DNA from 3 places in the Kribbella ginsengisoli genome. Region 1 is predicted to be linked to each of the others. Evidence: predicted binding sites of a transcription regulator. Region 1 holds the regulator's gene; each other region holds the start of a gene.
The links. The regulator HrcA, encoded in region 1, represses chaperone genes, less so after heat shock. The targets are predictions, from matches to a motif close to TTGGCACTCGNNNNNNNCGAGTGCCAA.

Region 1 (2,263 bases):
CGACTGCGTCCCCGCCCGGATCTCGAGCGGCGTCGTCTCGCCCTCGAGCGTCGGCAGGTCGATCGTCGTACCGAGCGCTGCCGCCGTCATCGGCAGGGTCACCGTGCAGTGCAGGTCGTCACCGCTGCGGGTGAAGATCTCGTGCGGCTCGACCTCGATCTCGACGTACAGGTCGCCGGCCGGGCCACCGCCCGGGCCGACCTCGCCCTGGCCGGTCAGCTGGACCCGGGTGCCGCTGTCGACGCCACCGGGGATCTTGACCGTGACGGTACGCCGGGAGCGCACCCGCCCGTCGCCGGCGCACTCGACACACGGGTTCGGGATGGTGGTGCCGAAGCCGCGGCAGTTCGGGCACGGACGCATCGTCCGGACCTCGCCGAGGAACGAGCGCTGCGTGTGGGTGACCTCGCCCCGGCCGTGGCAGATCTCGCAGGTGACCGGCTCGGAGCCGACCTGGGCGCCGGAGCCGGAACAGGTCGGGCACAGCACCGCGGTGTCGACCTTCAGCTCGCGAGTCGTCCCGAAGGCCGCTTCGGCGAGGTCGATCCGCAGCGGGATCAGCGCGTCCTGGCCCCGCCGGGTGCGTGGCCGCGGCCCGCGGGTCGCCCCGCCGGTCTGGCCGAAGAAGGCGTCCATGATGTCGGTGAAGGTGAACGCCTGGCCGAAGCCGGCGCCGCCGCCCGCGCCCGGACCGCTCGCGAACGGGTCACCACCGAGATCGTGGACCTGCTTCTTCTGCGGGTCGCTGAGCACCTGGAAGGCGCGGCCGATCTCCTGGAACTTGTGGTGCGCGTCCTCGGAGTCGTTCACGTCCGGGTGGTACTGGCGGGCCAGCTTGCGGTAGGCCTTCTTGATCTCGTCCTGTGTCGCGTCGCGACTGACGCCCAGGACGGCGTAGTAATCGGTGCTCATACTCCAAGCCACTTGGTAGGCAGTGTGTGGTGGTGGTTCACGAGTCGGCCAGGATCTGGCTGACGTAGCGCGCGACGGCGCGGACAGCGCCCATCGTGCTCGGATAGTCCATGTGGGTCGGGCCGACGATGCCGAGGGTGGCCAGCGCCTCCGACTTGGAGCCGTAGCCGGTGGCGACGACCGAGGTGGTGGCAAGTCCTTCGTACGGGTTCTCGTGGCCGATCCGGACCGTCAGCGTCTGCGGGTTGGTGGCCTCGCCGAGCAGCTTGAGCAGGATCACGTGCTCCTCGAGCGCCTCCAGCACCGGCTTCACGTTGCGCTCGAAGTCGTCGCCGTAGCGGGTCAGGTTGGCCGCGCCGCCGACCGCGATCCGCTGCTCGCCCTCGACCGTGAAGGCCTCCAGCAAGCTCGTCACGATGGCGGCCACCAGCGGCCGGTTCGGCGGTGCGAAGGTCTCGGTGACGCTCTCCAGCGAGGTGGCCGCGTCGGTCAGCCGCTGGCCGGTCAGCGCCGTGTTCAGCCGGGAGCGCAGGTCGGCGATCAGTTGCTCGTCGACGTCGTCGTGGGTCTCCACGATCCGCTGCTCGACCCGGCCGGTGCTGGTGATCAGCACCAGCAACAGCCGCCGCGGTGTCATCGTCACCACCTCGACGTGCCGCACGCTCGACCGGCTCAGCGTCGGGTACTGCACGATGGCGACCTGCCGGGTGATCTGCGCGAGCAGCCGGACGGTACGCCGTACTACGTCGTCCAGGTCGACCGCGCCGACCAGGAAGGACGAGATCGCCTTCTTCTCGGCCGGCGACAGCGTCTTGACGGTGCTCAGCTTGTCGACGAACAGCCGGTAGCCGGCGTCGGTCGGGATCCGGCCGGCGCTGGTGTGCGGCTGGGTGATGTACCCCTCCTCCTCCAGCGCGGCCATGTCGTTGCGGACCGTGGCCGGGGAGACGCCGAGGTTGTGCCGGTCGACCAGGGTCTTCGAGCCGACCGGCTCATGGGTGGCCACGTAGTCCTCGACGATGGCCCGGAGCACGTCCAGTTTGCGTTCGTCCAGCACGCGCACCACCCCTCTCACGTCGGCCCCTCGGGCTGGCACTCCCGAGTTTCGAGTGCCAGTCTACCGAGCCCGCACGACACCTACCGACGCGTAACGGCGTGGGCCGTGTCTCAGGCTAATTCCGGGGATGCCCCCAAAGGTACGGCGGCAGGCCGCTGGACCGTACTCGCCACGTCCACCGACTGGTCCTGAGCCGCAGACTCGAGCAGCGACTCCATCACATCGAGCACGTGATATGCCAGCGCTCCATCGGCCCGGTGCGGCTCGTTGTTGCGCAGCGCGCGAGCCATGTCG
Region 2 (2,263 bases), on a different contig from region 1:
AATCCTACGGTTGATTCAATATTCAGCTTTCGGATCGGGAGAGACATGACCGCGACACAGGTGGAGAGCTTCGGACTTCCGTGGGAGAGCAGCTACGGCTACGCGCAGGCTGTTCGGCACGGGGACACCATCTACCTCTCCGGGCAGCTGGGGCACCGCGGCGAGGACCTGCTGGCGCCGGCGCCGCTAGACGCGGCCGGTGAGGTGACGGACTTCTCGGGGATGGCCGAGCAGATGCGGCAGACCTACGTGAACGCTGCCGAGCTGCTGGGCCGCTTCGGCGCCGGACTGGAGAATGTAGTCGAGGAAGTGCTCTACGTGCTCGACATACCGTCGGCCTTCGAGGCGGCGGGGCCGGTGCGCAAGGCGGCATACGGGCGGGAAGACCCGCAGGTCGCCAGCACTCTGGTCGGGGTCACCCGGCTGGCGCTCCCCGGCCAGCTGATCGAGGTCAAGTTCATCGCCAAGGTCTAGAGCGTCTTGCTGACCAGCACCCATTGCGGCGACGTACGGCTGAGTTCTGTGAAGCCTGCCTCGAGGTAGACGGACAGTGGGCCGCGGTAGAGGTCAGCGGAGGGGACCCTGCCCGAGTAGGAGAGGTCCACCGCGCAGGCCTCCAGTACTGCGGCCCCCTGGGTGCGGGCGAAGTCGATTGCTCCCTGTAGGAGCTCCCCGGCCAACCCCTGACGGCGGTGACCGACCGGTACGACGAAGCAGGTGACCACCCAGGCGTCGGGGTCGCCGCCGCGCCAGTTGGGGGAGGCGATGACCCGGGGATAGGCCGAGCGGGGAGCGACGGCGCACCAGCCCACCGGCGTACCGTCGGCTGTCGCCAGGACGCCTGGTGGTCTGTCCGAGGCGACCTGAGCGCTGAGGGCGTCACGCTTGGCTGCGGGGGAGGTGTCGGACCAGTCCTTGCCGCGGAGGCGGAAGTACTGGCAGAAGCAGCGGGCGGGGTCGCCGCGCTCACCCATCACCGTGACGACGTCCGGCCAGCGGTCCGGGGTGGCCGGGAGGACCTCCAGAGTCATGCCGGCACCGTACTGCGGACGGGGACCTGGCTTGCACTCGCTTGGGTCGAGTGCTAATACTTGGTTAGCACTCGATGGGCGAGAGTGATAACGCTCCTGCCCGGACGGTGTGACCATAGACGGCCTCGATGAGGTGCCGGAGGCGTGGCGGGACGTGACCGCCGCACCGATGACACCGTCCGTCGCGGGCATCCGGCCGGCTGAACAAAAAACTCGACGCGGGAGGACTCGCGGAGAATGCCCAAGCTGATTTCTTTCAATGAAGAGGCGCGCCGTGGCCTCGAGCGGGGTATGAACACCCTCGCCGACGCCGTGAAGGTGACGCTCGGCCCCAAGGGCCGCAACGTCGTGCTGGAGAAGAAGTGGGGCGCCCCCACGATCACCAACGACGGTGTCTCCATCGCCAAGGAGATCGAGCTCGAGGACCCGTACGAGAAGATCGGGGCCGAGCTCGTCAAGGAAGTTGCCAAGAAGACGGATGACGTCGCAGGCGACGGCACCACCACGGCGACCGTGCTGGCCCAGGCGCTCGTGCGCGAGGGTCTGCGCAACGTCGCCGCGGGCGCCAACCCGATGGGCCTGAAGAAGGGCATCGAGAAGGCGGTCGACGCCATCAGCGAGCAGCTGCTGGCGCAGGCGAAGGACGTCGAGACCCGGGAGCAGATCGCTTCCACGGCCTCGATCTCCGCCGCCGACACCCAGGTCGGCCAGATCATCGCCGAGGCGATGGACAAGGTCGGCAAGGAAGGTGTCATCACCGTCGAGGAGAGCAACACCTTCGGTCTCGAGCTCGAGCTCACCGAGGGCATGCGCTTCGACAAGGGCTACATCTCGCCGTACTTCGTGACCGACACCGAGCGGATGGAAGCGGTCCTCGAAGACCCGTACATCCTCGTGGTGAACAGCAAGATCTCGAGCATCAAGGACCTGGTCCCGGTGCTGGAGAAGGTCATGCAGACCGGCAAGCCGCTGGCGATCATCGCCGAGGACCTCGAGGGTGAGGCGCTCGCGACCCTGGTCGTGAACAAGATCAAGGGCACCTTCAAGACCGTCGCCGTCAAGGCGCCGGGCTTCGGTGACCGCCGCAAGGCCATGCTGGTCGACATCGCCGTGCTGACCGGCGGTGAGGTCATCTCCGAGGAGGTCGGCCTCAAGCTCGACACCGTGGACCTGGAGCTGCTCGGCCAGGCCCGCAAGATCGTCGTCACCAAGGACGAGACGACCATCGTCGA
Region 3 (2,263 bases), on a different contig from region 1:
CCTGGTTGATCAGGATGTACGGGTCGTCCAGCACCGCTTCGCCACCCTCGGCGTCGGTGATGAAGTAGGGCGAGATGTAGCCCTTGTCGAACTGCATGCCCTCGGTGAAGTCCAGCTCGGTGCCGAACGTGTTCGACTCCTCGACGGTGATGACGCCGTCCTTGCCGACCTTGTCGAACGCCTCCGCGATCAGCGAACCGATCTCGGCGTCACGGGCGGAGATGGTGGCGACGTGGGCCATGTCGCCCTTGTCGTCGACCGGACGGGCGGTCTCGACCAGCTTCTTCGAGACGGCCTCGACGGCGGCCTCGATGCCCTTCTTCAGGCCCATCGGGTTGACGCCGGCGGCGACGGCGCGCAGGCCCTCGTGCACCAGCGCCTGCGCCAGGACGGTCGCGGTGGTGGTTCCGTCACCGGCGACATCGTTGGTCTTGGTGGCAACCTCTTTGGCCAGCTGCGCACCGAGGTTCTCGAACGGGTCGTCCAGCTCGACCTCACGCGCGACGGTGACACCGTCGTTGGTGATGGTCGGGGCGCCCCACTTCTTGTCCAGCACGACGTAGCGGCCCTTGGGCCCCAGCGTCACCTTCACCGTGTTCGCGAGCTTGTCGACGCCACGCTCCAGCGCGCGCCGCGCGTTCTCGTCGAACTCGAGGATCTTCGGCATAAAAAACAAGTCCCTCTCTGAGTTTCAACAATGATGCCCGCGACCCGAACGACTCCGCTCCGGAGCCGAGTCGGCGCCGGAGCGGTGTCGGTCAGGAACGAGCGATCGTCACTTGGTGACGACTGCGAGGATGTCGCGGGCGCCCAGGATCAGGTAGTCCTGGCCGTCGTACTTGACCTCGGTGCCGCCGTACTTGGAGTAGATGACCTTGTCGCCGACGCTGACGTCCAGCGGGACGCGGTTGCCGTTGTCGTCGATGCGGCCGGGGCCGACGGCGAGGATCTCGCCCTCCTGCGGCTTCTCCTTGGCGGTGTCCGGGATCACCAGGCCGGACTTCGTGGTCTGCTCGGCTTCGAGCGGCGCAACGAGGATACGGTCCTCGAGCGGCTTGATCGTGACCGACACTTGCTGACCTCCACGGTCGAGTTCTTGTGTGTTCAAGGGGTGCTGCGAGCGGCCGTTCCACCTCTGCCGTCGCGGGGATCAGAGGCCGGGCCGCTGGCACCCTCGAGTGGAGAGTGCCAATAAAGAATCTAGGCCGCGATTAGCACTCGGTCAACTCGAGTGCCAGATTCTCGCCACCGGCGAACGCAGGTACCGCCCGTGTCCGCCTCGACGCTTTCTGCCATCAAGGGCTGGGCGAACCCCGCCCGCTCGTGGGACCGTCGTCTCTGTAGGGATCCCGGCCGCCCCGGGACCGACCGCCCGAGGAGAGAACCATGGCGCTCCACCTCCCGTCACTGCCGAAGCTGACCACCCGCAAGACGGTGGTGATCGCACTGCTGGTGATCAGCCCGTTCGCGGTCGCCGGCCTCGCGGCCAAAGGCGCGCACGACTCCTCCTCCGGCCACCCCGGCAACGCGGCCCCTGGCGGCGCCGCGCCCGCAGTACAGCTCAAGGCCAAGGACGCGGCCGCAGAGACCGCTGCCCGGACAGCAGCGGCCCAGGCGGCCGCCGCGACCCCGCAGTGCCTGTATGCCCGGGTCGTACCGATCGGCAAGACCGGCTGGGGCATCCCGATGCCGTCGCTGTGGAACAGCCCGAGCACCACCTGCAACCTGATGTACGGCGACGACCCGTTCCGGGGCTCGAACCACAGAGGCGACCCGGACACCGCCATCCGGGTCCTTCAGCGCAACCTGAACTACTGCTACGGCTACAGGCTCACAGTGGACGGCATCTACGGCAGCAATACCCGTGGAGTGATCAAGGCCGTCCAGAGGCGCCACAAGCTGGCCGTCGACGGCATCTACGGTCCAAAGACCCGCTCGGCGATGAACTGGCGCCTGTACGCCACCAAGACCAACACGTGGAGCAAGAACTGCTCCAGCCCGCTCTGACCCGCTGCAACTTCCTGCAACCAACTGCAACGAACAAAAGGGCAGCCGGCGCAGTCTCAACGAGCAAGCGATCCCGGAGGGGGGATCGGATACTCGAGGGGCACACCATGGGATTTCTACGTACCGCAGTCACTGTCGGCGCGACGGCCGTGATGGCCATCAGCGGCGCAGTGGTCGCGACCACGACGGCCGATGCCGCACCGGTCAAGATCAAAGGGCTGGAGCAGTGTCTGTCCGCGCTGATGAAGCCGGTCGG

Region 2: groL (chaperonin GroEL) is a predicted target of HrcA. The motif match lies at 1,062-1,088, and genes of this name have one in related genera.
Region 3: groES (co-chaperone GroES) is a predicted target of HrcA. The motif match lies at 1,212-1,238, and genes of this name have one in related genera.

The regions. Positions count from the first base shown of each region.
Region 1 covers NZ_BAABAA010000003.1:203,808-206,070, forward strand. The annotation lists gene dnaJ (molecular chaperone DnaJ) at 1-912, opposite strand, end outside; gene hrcA (heat-inducible transcriptional repressor HrcA) at 950-1,969, opposite strand; gene ABD768_RS14660 (Gfo/Idh/MocA family protein) at 2,080-2,263, opposite strand, start outside.
Region 2 covers NZ_BAABAA010000002.1:655,042-657,304, reverse strand. The annotation lists gene ABD768_RS10465 (RidA family protein) at 46-474, shown strand; gene ABD768_RS10460 (GNAT family N-acetyltransferase) at 471-1,031, opposite strand; gene groL (chaperonin GroEL) at 1,269-2,263, shown strand, end outside.
Region 3 covers NZ_BAABAA010000002.1:726,461-728,723, forward strand. The annotation lists gene groL (chaperonin GroEL) at 1-667, opposite strand, end outside; gene groES (co-chaperone GroES) at 776-1,072, opposite strand; gene ABD768_RS10775 (peptidoglycan-binding domain-containing protein) at 1,387-2,007, shown strand; gene ABD768_RS10780 (peptidoglycan-binding domain-containing protein) at 2,115-2,263, shown strand, end outside.